DNA from 3 places in the Pseudarthrobacter sp. TAF60_1 genome. Region 1 is predicted to be linked to each of the others. Evidence: riboswitches for the same ligand, from Rfam matches in the RefSeq annotation. Region 1 holds a riboswitch; each other region holds the start of a gene.
What was found. Region 1 has a riboswitch for S-adenosylmethionine ahead of AB4Y73_RS04915 (aminotransferase class V-fold PLP-dependent enzyme). Riboswitches for the same ligand answer to the same signal wherever they lie in the genome.
Positions count from the first base shown of each region.

Region 1 (6,462 bases):
GCACGCCCGGAAACGCCCCATGGGTGCCATTATTGAGGCGCTGCAGGGGCTCGGCGTGGCTCTGACAACGGACGACGGCGGGACCCCCTCCGCGCTGCCGTTCACCGTCGAAGGCACCGGGGAAGTCCGCGGCGGCCACCTGGTCATCGATGCCAGCGGGTCATCCCAATTCGTTTCGGCCCTCCTGCTGGTGGGTGCGAGGTTCACCGAGGGACTTCACCTGGAGCACGTGGGCAAACCCGTGCCCAGCTTGGATCACATCAACATGACCGTGGCCGTGCTTCGCGGTGCCGGAGTGTCCGTGGACGATTCCACGCCGAACCATTGGGTGGTGGCGCCGGGTCCCATCCGTGCCTTTGACCAGCGCATCGAACAGGATCTCTCCAATGCCGGCCCCTTCCTGGCTGCGGCCCTTGCCTCCGGCGGGACCGTGAGGATACCGGACTGGCCCGCCGAAACCACCCAGGTGGGAGACCAGTGGCGCAGCATCCTCGCGGCGATGGGCGCGGAGGTTAGCTTGGCTGACGGCGTCCTGACCGTTACCGGCGGAGCCGAGATCAGGGGCGCCAAGTTCGATGAAACCAGCGAGCTCGCCCCCACAGTGGCGGCTCTGTGTGCGCTGGCCAGTGGTCCGTCGCAGCTCACTGGTATTGCCCACCTCCGCGGCCACGAGACTGACCGGCTGGCAGCGCTGGTCACTGAAATCAACCGCCTCGGCGGGGATGCCGAGGAAACGAGCGATGGCCTGGTGATCCGCCCGGCCAAGCTGCATGCCGGCGTGGTGCACAGCTACGCAGACCATAGGATGGCCACCGCCGGGGCGATCCTGGGCCTGGCGGTGCCGGGCATTGAAGTGCAGGACATCGGGACCACTGCCAAGACCATGCCGGAGTTCCCACAGATGTGGGCGGACATGGTGGCGCAGGGCGCAGTCCCCGCTGATGGGACGGAAGGTTCCAACGGTGGCCCGCAGCACTGATTCCTGGGATGAATCCGACGTCCGGATCCGGCCCAGCAAGAAAGGCTCACGGCCCCGCACCAAGGACCGTCCCAGCCACGACGACGCCGTCACCGGGCGCATCATCACGGTGGACCGGGGCCGCTACACCGCCGTCGTCGGTGAAGACTCGGGCGACGAGCGGGTCATCATCGCCGCGCGCGCCCGTGAACTGCGCCGCTCCCCCGTGGTGGCCGGCGACTTCGTGTCCCTCGTAGGGGACGTCTCCGGCGAACCGGACACGCTCGCGCGCCTTGTGCGGATCCAGGAGCGCCGAACCCTGCTGCGGCGCAGCGCCGATGACACGGACCCTATCGAGCGGGCGGTAGTGGCAAATGCCGATCAGCTGGTAGTGGTCGTAGCGGCCGCGAACCCGGAACCGCGCACCGGATTTATCGACCGCGCCTTGGTGGCCGCGTACGACGCCGGCATCGAACCGCTGCTGCTCGTCACCAAAGCGGACGTCAAGGATCCGGCGGAACTGTTGTCCAACTATGAGCACCTGGATTTTCCGGTCATCATCAGCCGGACGGCCGACTCCGAAGCCTCAGGAATCGATGCGCGCTCCGACGACGGCCTGTCGGCACGGCTCGACATAGACGCAGTTGCACAGCTCCGCGCCTATCTCGACGGCAAAGTCACGGTGATGCTGGGCCATTCCGGCGTGGGCAAGTCCACCATGGTCAACGCACTCACCGGCGCCGAACGGGCAACGGGCGGCGTGAACGCGGTGACGGGACGCGGCCGCCACACGTCGTCGTCGGCCCTTGCCTTGAAACTGGCGGGCGCACCGGCTGGCAGCTGGATCATTGACACCCCGGGTATCCGTTCGTTCGGCCTGGCGCACGTGGACCCGGACCGGATCCTGAGGTCCTTCCCGGACCTGGAGCCGGGCACCGATGCCTGCGAGCGCGGCTGCAAACACAACGCTGCCGCCGTGAACTGTGGGCTGGATTCGTGGGTGGCCGAAGGACAGGCCGGTCCCACCGGCCCGGCCCGGTTGGCTTCCCTACGGCGCCTGCTGGGCTCGGACCCGCGGCTGGAAGGCCAGGACAGCAAGGAACTCGGGACAGTCGGCTAGCGTCCGGAAGCCGACGTCCCCAACCCCGCGGCGGTTAGACGGTAGTTTGGAACCATGATCCAACCCGCTTCGAGCTACAACGATGACCTGCGCCTGGCCCACGTGCTGGCCGATTCCGTGGATGACCAGACCATGAGCCGCTTCAAGGCGCTGGACCTGCACATCGAGACCAAACCTGACCTGACGCCTGTCACGGATGCGGACAAGTCTGCCGAAGAGGCCATCCGCGGCCAGCTGTCCCGCTCACGCCCCCGGGACGCGGTCCTCGGTGAGGAATTCGGCAGCTCCGGCCACGGCTCCCGGCGCTGGATCATCGACCCGATCGACGGCACCAAGAACTTTGTCCGCGGTGTCCCCGTCTGGGCCACCCTGATAGCTCTCGTGGACGAGGGCGAACCCGTTGTAGGCGTGGTCAGCGCTCCGGCGCTCGGCAAACGCTGGTGGGCCGCCAAGGGGGCCGGCGCGTACATGGGCAGGTCCCTCGCCGCAGCAACCCGGCTCCGGGTCTCGAACGTTTCCAACCTTGCTGATGCCTCCTTGTCCTATTCGAGCCTCAGCGGCTGGAAGGAACGCGGGAACCTGGATGAGTTCCTGGGGCTGACCGAGGATGTGTGGCGCACCCGGGCGTACGGCGACTTTTGGTCCTACTGCATGGTCGCCGAAGGCTCCGTTGACATCGCCTGCGAGCCGGAGCTGAACCTCTACGACATGGCTGCCCTGGTCCCCATCGTGGTGGAAGCGGGCGGCCGTTTCACGTCGCTGGAGGGCCAGGACGGGCCGTTTGGCGGCAACGCGCTGGCCACGAATTCCATCCTGCACTCCGAGGTACTCAAGCGGCTGAACCCGGACCTGGACGATCTGCTGTAGACCATCTCTGCCGAATATTCGACTGCGGGCATCCCCTCAAAGGGGTGCCCGCCGTCGTTTCTTCGGAGAAACCCCCATTCCTCATACAGCCGTAACAAACGCCTTAACATTCCGCCGGGCTTTTCCACGGCCGCGGAGATGTCCTACGCTCTTTAACAGGTCACGAGTGCCAGCGCTAAACCCCGGTTTGCTGGCCGGCAACCCTCCATTCGCGGTGGGGTGCCCCGGGTGACGACCAGGCCGGCCCTCAATGGACCCGGCAAGCGCGGATTCCCGGTGCCGGGAGTCCTTTTGAAGTGAGGTCTCCGTGACAACTGCCACCGTCTCCCCCGCCGTTCAGAACATCGCCGCCGCAGCATTGACCGGCGAACTTGCCGCCATTGCCGGACGTCCCCTGTCCGCCGTCACCGGCGCTGAAATCCAGGCCCCGCTGATCCAGGGCGGGCACATCCGCTACGCCAACCTGGACTACGGCGCCTCAGCCCCGGCCCTCTCCGTGGTGTCGGCCTACCTGAACGAAATCCTGCCGTTCTATGCCAGCGTTCACCGTGGTGCCGGCTACGCGTCACAGATCAGCACCTCCGTGTACGAAAACGCCCGGAACATCGTGCGGGACTTCGTGGGCGGCCGGCCGGATGACTCCGTCATCTTCACCCGCAACACCACCGACTCGCTGAACCTGCTGGCTGGTTGCCTGCCGCATACGTCGGACAGCCGGCCCGTTGGCGATGTCCTGTACCTGGACATCGAGCACCACGCCAACCTGCTGCCGTGGCAGGGTGTTCCGCACCGCAGCGTGGTGGCCGCGCCCACCATCGCAGGAACCATTGACGCCCTCCGCACCGAACTTCAGGAGGGCAACGTCAGTCTGCTCGCCGTCACCGGCGCCTCCAACGTGACCGGTGAGATACTCCCCATCCGCGCCCTCGCGGCGCTGGCCCACGAGTTCGGGGCCCGCATCGTGGTGGACGCCGCGCAGCTCGCACCGCACCGGCGCATCAACATCACCGCCGACGACGTCGACTACCTCGCCTTCTCCGGCCACAAGCTCTACGCACCATTCGGCGCCGGCGTCCTGGTGGGCCGCACGGACTGGCTAGACGCCGGCACCCCGCACTTGGCGGGCGGCGGCGCCGTCAAGGAGGCAAAGCTCGACGGCGTCACCTGGGCAACCGGACCGGCCCGCCACGAGGGGGGCTCCCCCAATGTCCTGGGTGCAGCCACGCTGGCCCGCGCCACCCAAGTCATCGCATCATTGGACCAGGACCGCTGGCACGCCCATGAGGCTGCCATCAGGTCCTATCTGGTGGACGGGCTGCAGAGGATCGACGGCGTCACGGTCCACCAGATCTTCTCGGACACCGATCCGGGCACCGGCACCATCGGCGTTGTGAACTTCTCGGTGGCCGGTTACGACGCCGGATTGGTTGCCGCCTATCTGTCGGCCGAACATGGCGTGGGACTGCGGGACGGCCGATTCTGCGCCCACCCGCTGCTGAAACGCCTCGGCCTTCCTTCCGGTTCCCTGCGCGCCAGCTTCGGCGTAGGTTCCCGGCTGGAGGACGCCGAACGGCTGCTCGCCGGCCTCGACCAGCTGCGCCGCACGGGCCTGGGCTGGGACTACGTGGTGGATTCGGGCCGCTGGGTTCCGGCCAACGACGCCCGCACCTACCCGCACTGGGCACCGAACACGCCCGGCACTGCCGGCGCGGCTCCCTGCCTCGACGACTAAGCTGGCTAGGCCTGGGCGGTGGCGCTATCTGTGGGCTTCACGATCCGCGCCGGGTTCCTGATGCCCAACGCCGAGACCGTGCCGCCGATAACCAAGAGGATGCCGGTGGCGATCAGCACCCGATGGAATCCGTCCAGGTCAAGCTGGTTCCCGGCGATGAGCCCGACGAAAGCGATGCCAATCAGACCCGATACACGGGCAACCGCGTTGTTTACTGCCGAGCCAATGCCGGACTGCTGCTCAGAGATCGAGCCCAATATGGCCGCGGTAAGCGGTGCAACTGTTGCCGAGAGCCCCGCCCCAAAGAGGACGATTCCCGGCAGCAGTTGATTCCAGTAATGGACGGGTACCTGTGACGACACCATCAGGAAGTAGCCCAGGCCGGCTCCGGCCGGGCCCAAAGCCATGAACCAGCGCGGGCCGTATCGGCCGGCGAGTGAACCGAACCATGCGGAAAGGAAAATGCTCAGCAGGCTGACCGGCAACAGGGCGAGCGCGGCGAGTGTCGCCGAGTATCCGGCCACCTGCTGCAGGAAGAGCACGATGATGAATCCGCCGATGGACAGCGCGGCATAGATGAACATTGTGGCCAAGTTGCCTGCCGCAAAGTTCCTGACGGCGAAGAGACTTAGAGGCATGAGGGGCTGTTTCGCCGTTGCCTGCCGCCAGATGAACGCCGCGAAGCAGACGACCCCCAGGATCAAAGGCAACAGGATACCCGGGCTTCCCCACCCTTGTGTGGCCTGCTCGATCAGGGCATAGACCGGTCCGGCCAGCCCGAGCACGCACAGCACGGCCCCGGGATAATCAATGCCCACCCCTGCCTCGCGGACGTCGGAGGAACGAAGCACAGCCAGAAGATACAAGGTCACCGCAATCGGCACAACATTGATGCCAAACACCCACCTCCACCCGACGGAATCCACCAAGACGCCGCCCACGAGCGGTCCGGCGATGAAGGCCACCGTGGTACCTGCGGTCCACTGGCCAATGGCCTTGGCCCGGGCCGGCCCGTCAAAGTGCGAGGTGATGAGCGCCAGCGAACTGGGCACGAGCAGAGCCCCGGCGATTCCTTGCAAGCCCCGGGAAATGATCAGAATTTCAGCTGTGGGCGCGAACGCGCACATCAGTGACGTCACCCCAAACCCGAGCAGTCCGGCGCGGAGAATGAGGATCCGTCCGAGTACGTCAGAAAGAGAACCGGCAAGCAGGATGAGTGACCCGAGCGTGATCAGGTAGGCGTCCACGACCCACTGCTGGGTTGTCAGGCCGCCGCCCAGATCACGGGAAATGGCGGGTAATGCCACGTTGATGACGCTGCTGTCCAAAAAGGACACCAAAGAGGCGAGAATCGAGATCCACAGGACGAGTCTCTGAGCACGTGTCGTCGGAGGAAAGCCCACTCCTCCAGTAAACACCGCCCGCGCAACTGCGAGCGGTTCACTGGCATCAGGTAAATTCGAAGGATACTCACCGAAGTCAATTGAAGGAGGCCACACGTGGCACGGGGTGGCCCCAGGCTTGACAACGGACGCCGTCTGGAACTCGGGCAGAGCTTCCAGGACGGCGGCGAACACTACCAACGCGTACGCCCAGGCTACCCCGCTGACTCAGCGGACTGGCTGGTCCCGGCCGGTGCCCGTGATGCCGTGGATGTGGGTGCCGGCACAGGCAAATTCGCCGCGCTGCTGCTCGAGCGCGGCCTTGCCGTCTCCGCTGTTGACCCCTCCGATGACATGCTCGAACAGCTCCGGGCGCACTATCCGGAGGTGACGGCAACCCAAG
Region 1 is NZ_JBFRDI010000003.1:293,709-300,170, reverse strand. It holds gene aroA (3-phosphoshikimate 1-carboxyvinyltransferase) at 1-979, shown strand, start outside; gene rsgA (ribosome small subunit-dependent GTPase A) at 963-2,078, shown strand; gene hisN (histidinol-phosphatase) at 2,133-2,945, shown strand; SAM riboswitch class IV at 3,104-3,217, shown strand; gene AB4Y73_RS04915 (aminotransferase class V-fold PLP-dependent enzyme) at 3,253-4,677, shown strand; gene AB4Y73_RS04910 (MFS transporter) at 4,683-6,080, opposite strand; gene AB4Y73_RS04905 (class I SAM-dependent methyltransferase) at 6,177-6,462, shown strand, end outside.

Region 2 (6,462 bases), on a different contig from region 1:
TGATCGACGCCGCCCGGATGATCCGTGCGGGCGAGGCCGACTTCATTGTGGCCGCGGGCCAGGAATCGATGACGAACGCTCCGCACCTGCTGCCCAGGCTCCGCGGCGGTGTTGCGATAGGCGACGCGGCGCTGCTGGATTCATTGAATTTCGACGGCCTGCAGGACCCCCGTTCCGGTGAACTGATGGGTTCGGCCACCGACGCCGGGAACGCCCGCCTTGGCATCAGCCGGGAGGACCAGGACGCCGTCGCCGCCCGTTCCCACCAGCGGGCGGAAGCCGCCCGGGCGGCCGGTATCCTGGCCGCGGAGATCGCTCCGGTGGAGGTGCCGCAGCGCCGCGGCCCCGCCGTCGTGATTGATGCTGACGAGGGGATCCGGGCAGGTACGACGCCGGAGGCCCTCGCAGCGCTGAAGCCCGCCTTCTCCACGGCGGACTCAGCCACCATCACCGCAGGGTCTTCCTCGCCGCTCTCCGATGGTGCGGCCGCCCTGGTGGTGGCCAGCAAGGCAGCGGCGGAGGCTGCGGGGCTTAGCTGGATCGCGGAGATCGGCAGCCACGGCCAGACCGCCGGGCCGGACGGTTCCCTGCACTCCCAGCCGTCACGAGCCATTGAGCGTGCCCTGAAACTTGAGGGCCTGGCCGTTGGGGACCTGGACCTTATCGAGATCAACGAAGCCTTCGCCTCGGTGGTGCTGCAGTCCGCCAAGGACCTGGGCATCGACGCCGAAAAGATCAACGCCGACGGCGGCGCCATCGCCTTGGGACATCCGGTGGGCGCGTCCGGGGCGCGCCTTGCGCTGCACCAGGCACTGGCACTGAAACGCCGCGGCGGGGGCACCGGCGTGGTGGCCCTGTGCGGCGGCGGTGGCCAGGGCGAGGCCCTGATCCTCAAAGCGTGACCCTTCCTCCCAACCAACCAACCCACCAGCCAGACAGGACACCATGGTCAGTTCAGCCCCCGCCGAACAGGGCTTCGGGACCCTCTCCGTTGCCGCCATCCTCGCTGAATCAGCCGCTCGTTTCCCCGCCTCCGTGGCCCTTGTGGTGGGTGAGGAGCGGGTGACGTACAGCGAACTCTGGGAACAGACACGAGCGTATGGCGGTGCGCTGCGGGACCGTGGCGTGGGGCATGCAAGCCGCGTAGCTCTGCTGATGCCCAATGTGGCTGATTTCGCCCGGGTCTACTACGCGGTCCTCGCGCTGGGCGGCGTAGTGGTGCCATTGCATGCGCTGCTGAAGGGCAGGGAGATCGAGTACATGCTGCGCGACAGTGGCGCGCAGTTGCTCATCTGCGCGGGCCCGCTCCTGGAGGAGGGTGCCAAGGGGGCCGCAGCCGCGAATGTCGACGTCGTCACGGTCCTGGTGCCCGAGGGGACCGAAGGTGCCGTCCGGCTGGAGGAGGAAGCGGCGGGAGCCGAGCCCATCAGCACCTGGCTGCCGCTGCGGCCGTCCGAGACGGCTACGATTCTGTACACATCGGGAACCACCGGCCAGCCCAAGGGCGCCTTGGGTAGCCACTTTGCCCTGGTGGAGCAGACCAATACGCTGCTGACCAGCACGTTCGACCTACGCCGCGGTGACGTCATCTTCGGCGGACTGCCGATGTTCCACACCTTCGGCCAGACATGCGTCCTCAATACGGGGCTCCGGGCGGGGGCCACCATCGTGATGCTGCCCAAATTCAGCGGAGAAGCAGCCCTGAATGCCCTGGCCCGCCACAACATCAACATCTTCTTCGGCGTGCCCACCATGTACATCGCCCTGCTCGAAGCCGCCCGCACCAACCCCGGCCGGTCCAACGCCCTGCGGTACTGCATCTCCGGCGGCGCGTCGCTGCCGGTGGCGGTGATGGATCGGTTCAAAACGGAGTTCGGCTCGGATATCTACGAAGGCTACGGACTGACCGAGACGTCCCCGGTGGCCACCTTCAACCACGTAGGGAAAGAGCCGCGGCCCGGAACGGTAGGCCAGGCCATTTGGGGTGTCCAGGTGGAGATCGCCCGCCCGGAGATCGCGGATGCCATCGAACTGCTGCCACAGGGCGAGTTGGGCGAGCTGGTGATCCGCGGGCACAACCTCTTCACGGGCTATCTGAACCGCCCCGAGGCCACCGCGGAGGCTATGGTGGACGGCTGGTTCCGCACCGGCGACCTGGGCACCAAGGACGGCGACGGATACCTCAGGATCCTGGACCGGAAAAAGGAGATGATCATCCGCAACGGGTACAACGTGTACCCGCGCGAAGTGGAGGAAGTCCTGAGCCGGCACGCAGCGGTCCTGAGTGTTGCCGTTTATGGCGTCCCGGACAAAACGCACGGGCAGGAGGTGGCGGCCGCCGTCGTCCTTAATCCGGGCAGCAGCGCCACCATTGATGAGTTGCGGGACTTTGCCGCGGCGGAACTGGCAGCCTACAAGTATCCGCGCATCATCACCCTGGTCACGGAATTCCCGACCGGTCCCAGCGGCAAGGTCCTCAAGCGGGAGCTCACCGCCCGTCACCAGGCCCCGTAAGCGGCGCGCCCGAAGGCGACAGCCGGCGAGGGTCAGGTCAGGTCCGGTCAGGTGGGGATGATCCCGAACAGGACGCGCTTTTTGACCATCAGCCACAGCAGGCCCAGAATCGCCGCGTAGGCGGCAGTGTTGATCATAATGTCACCCTGGCGCAGGACCGGGATGTTGGTGATCACGGCGATGAGTACCACGTGCAGGATGAAGACGTAGAGCGTGGCCTGGCCCAACGGGATCAGGAACCACCCCAGTGCCCGCTCCACGGGCTTCCAGTAGGCGGTGAGGAACGCGTAGGCGGCCACCACCAGGACCACAACGTTGAGCAGCCTGCCGGGATCAAGGTAGGTGCGGGCAAAGAAGGTGTCGTACATGACCCGGTAGGCAGCGTCCGGGATGATGGCCAGGCGCAGGTCGAAACCGTTGGCCAGGTAGGGGTTGCACCAGGACAGGAACGCGAAAACAAATGTCAGGACAGTAGACGCCACCACTACCCAGTGATGTGCCGACAGCCAGGCAACGATGCGGTGCCGGTGGAAGCCAACCACCAGGCCCAGGACAAAGAGCACCTGCCACACGAGCAGCGGGAAGGAGTCCTCGAACTGGGACGGCAGCAGCCTGAAGCGGGTGGCGGCGCCCACGGTGTAGAGGCCCAGCGTCGCGGCCAGCACCCACAGCGTCTTGCCACGGTTGAGCGCCAAGAGGATCAGCGGGCTGGCGAGGAGCAGCACCACGTAGAGGCCCATCACATTGAACTGCCAGGGCCCGAACTGCAGCAGGATGATGGCGGGCAGCACCTGGGCAGGGACCGGGAACTGCAGCAGGGTTTCCATCCCGGCGTACAGGTCGTAGGTACGGCCGACGGCGTTGTGGCCGCCCCCTCCGGTTCCCTGGTCCACGTACGTGGTCAGCGCATCGGTCTGGAAGAACGGCAGCAGCGAGAGCAGGAAGACTCCCACCAGGACGGCAAGGGCCGTCAGGTACAGCTTGCCAGCCCGGCGGGACGTCAGATCCACCACCTTGCCGAAATCGTCCTTGACCCTGGGGCCGTAGACCATTCCCACCACCAGGCCGGAGAACAGGACGAACAGTTCCGCGCCGGACACGAACCCGATGGCTTCCTGGGTGAGCAGTTGGAACAGCGATGTCATGCCCAGGTGGTTGACCACCACAAAAACAATCGCCAGTCCGCGGAGGAGGTCCACCCGGGTGTCCCGTTTGGACGGCAGCCCATAACCCCAGCCGGCCACGGCGCCGACGCGCCGCGGAAGTTGCCACAGAGCCACCAGGAGGATGAGCATGGCCGCGGCGACGCTCCGGGCGGCCGCCCCGGACAGGGAGTTGGCGCGGGTGGCCTGCTGGCCCCCGCTGACAGCCGTCACGGGCCCGGTGGTGAGGCCGGATTCAGCGAGCCTTTTGCGCGCTGCTCCGGCGATGCTGTCCTTGCCGGTCAGCCGCCAGTCGATGCTGATGACCCCGGTGTCACGCGTGCTGGTCCGCTCGTCCCAGACGACGGCGGCGATGCGGGCGAACTCAGTGGAGGTGGCAGCGTCCAGGGTCTGGTCCCACCAGGGCGCCTTAATGTCAGCTTCCGCGGCGCCGCCCGTGGCAGGGCTGTAGAAGGCTGCCGTTTGAAGGAGCATGGGCTTCTTGCGCCCGGCGGCGTAGGCAGCGTAGAAATCCTCATTGCCGGACCGGGTCAGCATCGCGGACAACTCGCCATCGGCGGGAACGGTATTGACGGCGGAGTTGCCGCCGCTGTCATCGTGGTAAGCCGTCAGCCCCACCCACTCCACCACGTCATCGCCGGGGTAGTACGGCGCGTAAGCTTCATCTGCACCGTTCCAGCTTCCGTCACCGTTGGTGTCCAGCAAGGCGAAACCCCCGGTCCCGGCGGCGGGGGCGTTCGGGTGGCGTTCGAACGGGTAGTCCCGCCCCAGGTAGGGCTGCCACACCATCACCGTGCCGGCGTCGTCCGCGGTTTTGAACGCCGCGGCAACGTTGCGGAATGCTGCTTTGTAGGCGGCCGGCTGCTGGCCCCACTCCACCCAGCTTGAGTTCATGTCCGGGGCGAAGCGGATCAGGATGGTGCCTTTGAAGTTGGCAGCCAGTTCCCCCACCTTGGCCGCGAAGGCTTTGGCGGCAGCCGGGTCCACCTGGTCCAGCGCGGCGGCGGGCCGCACGGTGAGCATGGCGTGGGAACCTTGGCCGCCGGCCTGGCCCAGGTACTCCCGGATGTCCTGTTCCTCGCCGGGCCGCACGGGGAGGGAGATCTCGTGCCCCAGCAGCGCCGGTGAGGCCCCCAGCCGCTCGGCAAAACCCTGGGCGGAGTCCTCGCCCCACTCCAGGACCGCCCCCAGCAGGGGCTTGCCCTCCGCCGGTTCAGGCTCGGCGGCGTGGACGGCACCCGCAGGTACCAGGCTGATCAGAAGGACGAGGGCCGCGAGGAGCGCCGCGAACAGCGGGCGGCGCCCGCGGACGTCCGACGGCGGCACGCGCCAAAGTGCGGTGGCTGTTGGCATGCTCGTGTGAACCTTCCCCCCCGGACGGTTATGTAATGGGGGGCCTGCCCCCGGTTGACTCTACCGGTCATGGAACCGCGGTTCGGTTACGGAACATGACGACGGCGGCGGTGCGGCGGGGCGGGCCGGGTGTTACGTTTTTGGGGAGTAATGAGAACCGGCGCCAAGCCCTGACTGGCCGGTCGGCAACCCTCCTATCGCGGCGGGGTGCCTCAGGTGAATACTCGGCATATCGACCCATTCGAGCTGCAAGCGTGAAAGAAGGAGATCCGTCGTGTCCGACGTCCCTGTTCCTGAAGAAAAACTTTCGTACCGGCTCATCACCGGCCCGGACGACCGCACGTTCTGTGAGCGGATTTCCACCGCCCTGGCCGAGGGTTATGTCCTGCACGGCAGCCCGGCTGCCACGTTCAACGGCAACGCCGTGATCGTTGCCCAGGCACTCATCCTGCCGGCTGCCATCGCCAGTGCGGATGCCGCCGTCGCCACCGCCGTGGAAGACCTCGAGGCGGGCGACGATCTCGAGTTCGACGGCGAGGGCCACGCATGAGCTACGCCGGAGACCTCACACCGCAGGAAGCGTGGACCAAGCTGGAGCAGGGCGCCATCCTGGTGGATGTCCGCACGGAAGGCGAATGGGCGCACATCGGCATCCCGGTCACCGAATCCGCGAACGAAAAGCACAACGATCCCCTGTTCCTTCCCTGGACGTTTGCCGGCGGCATTCCGAACCCGGACTTCATCGCCCGCCTCACCGAGCAGGCGCCGGAGGACAGCGGTACCGAACTGGTGTTCCTCTGCCGCTCAGGCCAGCGCTCCATCGCCGCCGCCACCGCCGCGACGCAAGCGGGGTTCACCTCGTACAACGTCCTGGAAGGCTTCGAAGGCGAGCCGGACCGGCACGGCGAGCGCAAGGTTAACGGTTGGAAGAACCGCGGCCTGCCCACCAACCTGGGAAGCAAGTAAGTGGCCTTCAACGACGACGCTTCCGGCTGGAGCCCCGACACCCAGGCGGTCCGCGGCGGGCTCGACCGCACGCAGTTCCAGGAAACCACCGAGCCGATCTTCCTGAACTCGGGCTTCGTTTACGAGTCCGCTGCCGCCGCCGAGCGGGCGTTCACCGGCGAGGACGAACGGTTTGTCTACTCCCGCTATGGCAACCCGACGGTGGCGACTTTCCAGGAACGCCTCCGCCTGCTCGAAGGCACCGAGGCATGCTTCGCCACGGCGTCGGGCATGTCAGCGGTGTTCACCGCCCTGGGTGCCCTGCTGGGTGCCGGTGACCGGGTGGTTGCCGCGCGCTCGCTGTTCGGCTCCTGCTTTGTGATCCTGAACGAAATCCTTCCCCGCTGGGGCGTGGAGACGGTATTTGTGGACGGCCCGGACCTGGGCCAGTGGCGCGAAGCCCTGTCAGAGCCCACCACAGCCGTGT
Region 2 is NZ_JBFRDI010000014.1:90,728-97,189, reverse strand. It holds gene AB4Y73_RS15885 (acetyl-CoA C-acyltransferase) at 1-902, shown strand, start outside; gene AB4Y73_RS15880 (long-chain-fatty-acid--CoA ligase) at 946-2,514, shown strand; gene opgC (OpgC domain-containing protein) at 2,562-5,030, opposite strand; SAM riboswitch class IV at 5,177-5,291, shown strand; gene AB4Y73_RS15870 (DUF1737 domain-containing protein) at 5,305-5,580, shown strand; gene AB4Y73_RS15865 (rhodanese-like domain-containing protein) at 5,577-5,996, shown strand; gene AB4Y73_RS15860 (O-succinylhomoserine sulfhydrylase) at 5,997-6,462, shown strand, end outside.
Region 2: it holds a riboswitch for S-adenosylmethionine, as region 1 does, so the genes downstream of both, AB4Y73_RS15870 (DUF1737 domain-containing protein) here and AB4Y73_RS04915 (aminotransferase class V-fold PLP-dependent enzyme) in region 1, are expected to answer to the same signal.

Region 3 (6,462 bases), on a different contig from region 1:
CGCAAAATCCGGCCAGGTGGAGGTGGAGGAGATCGTCACCCAGCTCGGCGTCTCACCGGCCACAGCGCGGCGGGACCTGGACAGCCTGGCCAACCGGCGGCTGCTGACCCGGACCAGGGGCGGTGCCACCATCGGCGCGCTGGCCTATGACCTGCCAGGGCGCTACAACCGTGACGACCATGCCGAGGCCAAGGAGCAGATTGCCCAGGCAGCCTCGGCCCTGATTTCCCCGGGAGCGGTGATCGGGCTGTGCGGCGGCACCACCAGCACCGCCCTGGCCCAGATCCTGGCGACCCGCGAGGACCTCAACGCTCCCGCGAACCAGCCCACCCTGACGGTGGTCACGAACGCCATCAACATCGCGTCGCAGCTGGCCGTCCGGCCCAACATCAAGGTCATGGTGACCGGCGGCATCCTGAACCCGCGCTCGTACGAGCTGGTGGGGCCTTACACGGACATCATTATGCAGAAGGTGGTCCTGGACATCGCCTTCATCGGGGTGAACGGCATCGACCCGGTGGTGGGGCCCACCAACACCGGCGAAGGCGAAGCTTCAGTCAACGCCCTCCTTGCCAGCCGGGCCCGGGTGTCCTACGTGCTGGCCGACTCCTCCAAAGTGGGGGTCCGGGCGTTCGCGACCATGGACGGGTACGAGTTCAGCCGGTTGATCACCGACGCCGGGATCTCCGCGGCGGACAAGGCGGCGTTTGAAGCCAACGGCACCGAGGTCATTGTGGCGCCGCGGGAGCAGCGGTAATACTTCAGGGCTGCGCCACTACATGAAGGCTGGCGCTAATACATCACGGGCGGCGCATCCAGGACGGTCTCGTCCACCCGGCGGTCCACCCACTGGGTGAACGGGATATCGAGCTCGTACTTGCCCAGTTCAGTGCGCACCAACGTGCGGACCTCGGCGTTGTTCGGGTTATTCAGGCTTTCGAAATACTCTACGGACCAATGGAACCAGCGCATGCAGAACAGCCGCATGGTGAGGCCGTGGGTCACCAGCAGGGCGTTCGGCGCATAGTCGGGTTTGGACCAGTGCCGGTGCAGCGTCTCCATGAAGGAGGAGATCCGGTCGTAGACGTCCGAGCCGGATTCGCCCTCCCGGAACCGGTAGAAGAAGTGGCCGTAGGCGTTGCGGAGTTCTTCCTGGTCCTCGATCTCGCCGGTGATTTGAAAATTGGCCCAGTCCTGTTCCCGGAGCCTCGGCTCTTCGATCACGCGTTCTATGAGGTTGCCCAGCTTGAGGGCCTCCAGGGTCTGATATGCGCGCAGGTAGGGCGACACGTAGACACAGACCTGCCGGCCGTCCAGTTCCCGGCGGATCCGTTCACCGGCCGCAGTGGCCTGAACCAAGCCCCGGGGGGTCAGCGGAATCCGGTAGTCCGGGATCCGGTTGTAGATGCTCGTATCCACGTTTGCCGCGGACTGGCCGTGCCGGATCATGATGATTTTCCCTGGCTCGCTCATAAAGCCCAAGCATAAGTGTCAGGCCGTCAGAGTGAATGCGGGGCACGGCGTGGGCAGCGGGTCCCGTAACCAGCAAAGAACCAGTTAGTGCAGGCAAGATGGAATCATGTTGGTTCCCTCCCGCCGTCGGCTGCGGTTTGAAGTCTGGATTGTGCTGGGGCTGTCCCTGGGGCAGTCAGCGGTTTATTCAGTGGTGCAATTACTGGACAAGATGTCGCGGGCGCCGCTTGCCGAAGGGACTGCCACGCTGAACCAGTCGCGGAGTTCCCGCGAATACTTTGATCTCACCTACCAGTTGCTGGACATCGTTTTCGCGTTGGTGCCAGTGTTACTGGTCATCTACTTCCTCACCGACCAGCGGCAGGCTGCCACCGGCGCAGGCACCCCCGGCAGCTCGGCGTTCCAGAAACTGGGCTTCAACTTCGCCCGGCCCGGCCGTGACCTGCTGCAGGGATTGGGACTGGCAGCGCTCATCGGGATTCCGTCGCTGGGACTCTACGCCGCAGGCCGTGCGCTGGGGATAACCACCGCCATCATTCCCAGCGCGCTCGACGCCCACTGGTGGACCATTCCCGTCCTGATCCTCTCCGCGCTAAGACATGCCGTGGTGGAGGAGGTCATCGTGGTGGGCTACCTCCTGGACCGCTTCGGCAAGTTCGGCTGGAGCGTTCCCCTGGCGATTGTCACCAGTGCCATGCTTCGGGGCAGTTATCACCTCTACCAGGGCTTCGGGCCGTTTTTCGGCAATGCGGTGATGGGGCTGGTGTTCGCCTGGCTCTACACCAGGACGAAGCGGGTGATGCCGCTGGTGGTGGCTCATGCGTTGCTGGACATCGTCGCGTTTGTGGGTTTCAGCCTCTTCGGCCGGGCAGTGGGCCTGGGCTGAAAAGTGATTCGGCCCCCATCAGCGGGTGGCGACATTGGCACCCGCTGATGGCGGCCGAAGATTTCGTCCGGGCGGCATTGCCCGGGAGACCGGAAACCGGTCGGGTAGGGATGATCAGATGGTAACTGCTCCGGTGGCAGTTTCGAAGGTCACGGACTGGATGCCCGGCGTCCCCTTCGGAGCGACCCACTCGACTGCCACATCCTCCAGTGGCTTTTCGACGGGTTCCCCCAGCCATTCGGTCACGCGTTCCGCCGAGCCAGCAATAGTCAGGCAACTCATCTTGACGTTGCTTTCGTAGGCGTTGGACGGGTGGAGCGCAGGGTCGCCTTCCCACTTGAGCATGTAGGGAACCTGCGGGTCCGCAATGAGGCCCAGGATGCCGATCTGCTTCCAGATCAGCTCCCGGCCGTCGGGGAACTTCCGGTTTCCGTTGACGGCGGCGCGGCCCAAGCGTTCTTCGAAGGGGGCGAGGTCGTCCACTTCGACGCACCAGCCCATCCAGCCGCCGCCGGCTTCGGACCGGGCGCGGACAGCCTGCCCAAAGGGCGCCTTGTCCGAGGCAGGGTGGTTCAAGACCTCCACAACTTCCAGGTACTTGTGGCCGGCGAGGGGAATGATCATGTTTCGGGTTCCGAAACGGGGATGCACTCCACCCTTCACGGCTTCGACGCCGAGGGCAGACGAAATACGTTCGGTGGTGGCAGCGAGGCCATCTTGTTCACAGGCGTAAGAGACGTGATCCATGCGCATGCCATCATCTTGGCACTTTGTGATCTCCCTCTCAGCTAAGGGTAGCCTTACTGGGATTTTTGTTTCGTTCCCGGAGTGGAAGCGTGCCAAACGGCGCCGAAAACGCTTGGCCGACCACCTTCGTCACAATCCTGTTGCCAGTCAAGCCGCTTTCCTAGACTGAACGCACATGTGCAGCGCCACACCTCGTCAAAGGAGACCTGAATGTCGAACGGATGGTCATTCGAAACCCGCCAGATCCATGCAGGACAGGAGCCGGACAGTGCCACCGGCGCCCGCGCACTGCCGATCTACCAGACGACGTCGTTCGTCTTCCCCAGCGCGGAAAGCGCCGCCAACCGGTTCGCCCTCGCGGAGCTCGCGCCGATCTATACCCGCATCGGCAACCCCACGCAGGACGCCGTGGAACAGCGGATCGCCAGCCTGGAGGGCGGCCTCGGGGCCCTGCTGCTGAGTTCGGGACAGGCAGCGGAGACCTTCGCCATCCTCAACATCGCCGAAGCCGGGGACCACGTGGTGGCCAGCCCGAGCCTCTACGGCGGCACCTACAACCTGCTGGCGCACACGCTGAAGAAGTTCGGCATCTCCGTCACGTTTGTGGCGGACCCGGACAACCTGGACCAATGGCGGGATGCCGTCCAGCCCAACACCAAGCTCTTCTTCGCCGAAGTGGTCTCCAACCCGCGCCAGGACGTGCTGGACATCGAAGGTGTGTCGAAGGCGGCGCACGAGGCAGGTGTGCCGCTGATCGTGGACAACACCCTGTCCACGCCTTACCTGATCCGTCCGCTGGAGTGGGGCGCGGATATAGTGGTCCACTCCGCCACGAAGTACCTGGGCGGCCACGGCTCTGCCATCGCCGGCGTGATCGTGGACTCGGGCAATTTCGACTTCGGCAAGGACCCCGAGCGGTTCCCCGGCTTCAACACCCCGGATCCCACGTACAACGGCCTGGTCTATGCCCGGGACCTCGGCGCGAGCGGAGCGCTGGGTGCCAACCTGTCCTACATCCTGAAGGCCCGAGTCCAGCTGCTTCGCGACCTTGGCTCAGCCGTGTCCCCGTTCAACGCCTTCCTGATTGCCCAGGGGCTGGAGACGCTGAGCCTGCGGGTGGAACGGCACGTGGCGAACGCCGTCGAAGTGGCGCGCTGGCTTGAAGCGCGGGACGACGTCGAATCGGTCGCCTACGCCGGCCTCCCGTCCAGCCCGTGGTACCAGCGGGGACTCAAATACGGGCCCAAGGGCACCGGCGCGGTAGTCGGATTCAACCTGGCCGGCGGCGCGGAAGCAGGCAAGCGCTTCGTGGACGCCCTGGAGCTCCATTCCCACGTGGCCAACATCGGGGACGTCCGGTCGCTGGTCATCCACCCGGCTTCCACCACGCACAGCCAGCTCTCGGCCGAGCAGCAGGCCATCGCCGGCGTGACGCCGGGGCTGGTCCGGCTTTCCGTGGGCATCGAGCACATCGACGACATCATCGCCGACCTCGAAGCCGGGTTCCGGGCAGCGAAAAGTGCGGAAGCTGCGGCAGGAACGGCGCAGGACACCGCGGGCAGCCGGCAGTAGCCCGCCCCGCGAGTCAATTCCGCGGAGTCATAACCGGTCACACGCTTAGCCAGAAGCCGGGGCTTTTCGTACACTCGAACCAGGTCATGAGTGCCAGCGACAGCCCCGGCTTGCTGGCCGGCAACCCTCTTCCGTGGTGGGGTGCCCCGGGTGAGGACCTGGCCAGCCGGTCAATTGACGGCGGGCAAGCGCGTAGAAGAGGTCCTTTCCATGACGATCACCATCTCCCGAACGGCAGCTCCCGGAAACGGCGTGGTCCGGTATGCCACCATCGGCGGCCTGGAACTCGAGGCCGGCGGCTACCTGCCGGACGTCACCTTGGCGTATGAAACGTGGGGCACCCTGAATGCGGACGGCTCCAATGCCGTCCTGATTGAGCATGCCCTGACCGGCAGCACACATGTGACACGCGGCGACAGTGACGAGCCCGGCTGGTGGGAGCAGCTGGCCGGACCCGGCGCGCCGGTGGACACGGACCGCTTCTTCGTCGTGTCCATCAACATTGTGGGCGGCTGCTACGGCTCCACCGGGCCGTCCTCGGTTGCTCCGGACGGAAAGCCGTGGGGGTCCCGGTTTCCGCTGGTCACCCTGCGGGACACGACGGTGGCCGAGGCCCGGCTGGCGGACCAGCTGGGAATACATAGTTGGTTTGCCGTGCTGGGCGGTTCGATGGGCGGGGCGCGCGCGCTGGAGTGGGCGGTCACTTTTCCGGAGCGGGTGCAGCGCTGCGCCGTCATTTCCGTGGGGGCCGCCAGCACCGCTGAACAAATCGCCTTCGCCCAGGCGCAGACTCTCGCCATCCGCCAGGACACCAACTTTAACGACGGCGACTACTACGGCGGACCGCTGCCCGAGGACGGCCTCGCATTGGCCCGGCGCATCGCGCACATCACGTACCGCTCTGCGGAGGAATTCGACGGCCGGTTCGGACGTTCGGCGCAGGTCCCCGAATCGCCGCTTAAGGCCGCGGCGCTGGGGGAGCGCGGCCGCTACCAAGTGGAAAGCTACCTGGACCACCAGGGCAAAAAGCTGGTGAGCCGGTTTGACGCGAACAGTTACATCGCCATCACCGACGCTTTGATGAGCCACGATGTCACGCGCGGGCGGGGTTCCCTTGATGAGGCCCTGGGCCGCGCCACCGCCAGGTTCTTTGTGGCCGCAGTGGACAGTGACCGGCTCTACTTCCCGTCCCAGTCCCGGGAACTGGCGGAGGCGCTGCCCGGTGAAGTTGATGTGCACGTCATCGAGGCGCCGATCGGCCACGACGGTTTCCTGACCGAGATCGGACAGCTCGGCAGCCAGCTGCGGACCACGTTCCTGGTCTAAGTGCGGTGGGTGCTTAGCCGTTCATGATGTCGGCGCGGCGCTTCATGTACTCCTCCATGGCCAGCTCACCATTGCTGTACTGCTGGTCCAGTTCGGCGAGCTTCCTGGCACGGTAGCCCTGCGGGCCCGACGGCGGCGGAGGAGTTGCCGGGGCAGGAGCCTTCGGTGCTTCCGGATACTGCCCTGGCTGTCCGAATGGCTGTGGCTGGCCGAACTGCTGCGGCTGATCATACTGCCCCTGCTGCCCATAATTCTGTGGTTGCCCATAGTCCTGCGGCTGACCGTACGGCGGGAAATGCTGGCCGGGGAAATGCTGATTTGCGGGCGCGATCGGCTGCATGGGCGGCAGCGGCTCGCTCGGCGGCAGCGGCTGGGGGCTCATGATCTCCCGGTAGCCGCCGCTCAGGTAATCCTGCTGCGTGTAGCCGTCGCGGGGCTGCCGGTTTTGCGGCCCGGGA
Region 3 is NZ_JBFRDI010000009.1:134,799-141,260, reverse strand. It holds gene AB4Y73_RS12460 (DeoR/GlpR family DNA-binding transcription regulator) at 1-757, shown strand, start outside; gene AB4Y73_RS12455 (histidine phosphatase family protein) at 793-1,473, opposite strand; gene AB4Y73_RS12450 (CPBP family intramembrane glutamic endopeptidase) at 1,580-2,359, shown strand; gene AB4Y73_RS12445 (VOC family protein) at 2,474-3,112, opposite strand; gene AB4Y73_RS12440 (bifunctional o-acetylhomoserine/o-acetylserine sulfhydrylase) at 3,317-4,678, shown strand; SAM riboswitch class IV at 4,761-4,875, shown strand; gene metX (homoserine O-acetyltransferase MetX) at 4,889-6,004, shown strand; gene AB4Y73_RS12430 (hypothetical protein) at 6,018-6,462, opposite strand, start outside.
Region 3: it holds a riboswitch for S-adenosylmethionine, as region 1 does, so the genes downstream of both, metX (homoserine O-acetyltransferase MetX) here and AB4Y73_RS04915 (aminotransferase class V-fold PLP-dependent enzyme) in region 1, are expected to answer to the same signal.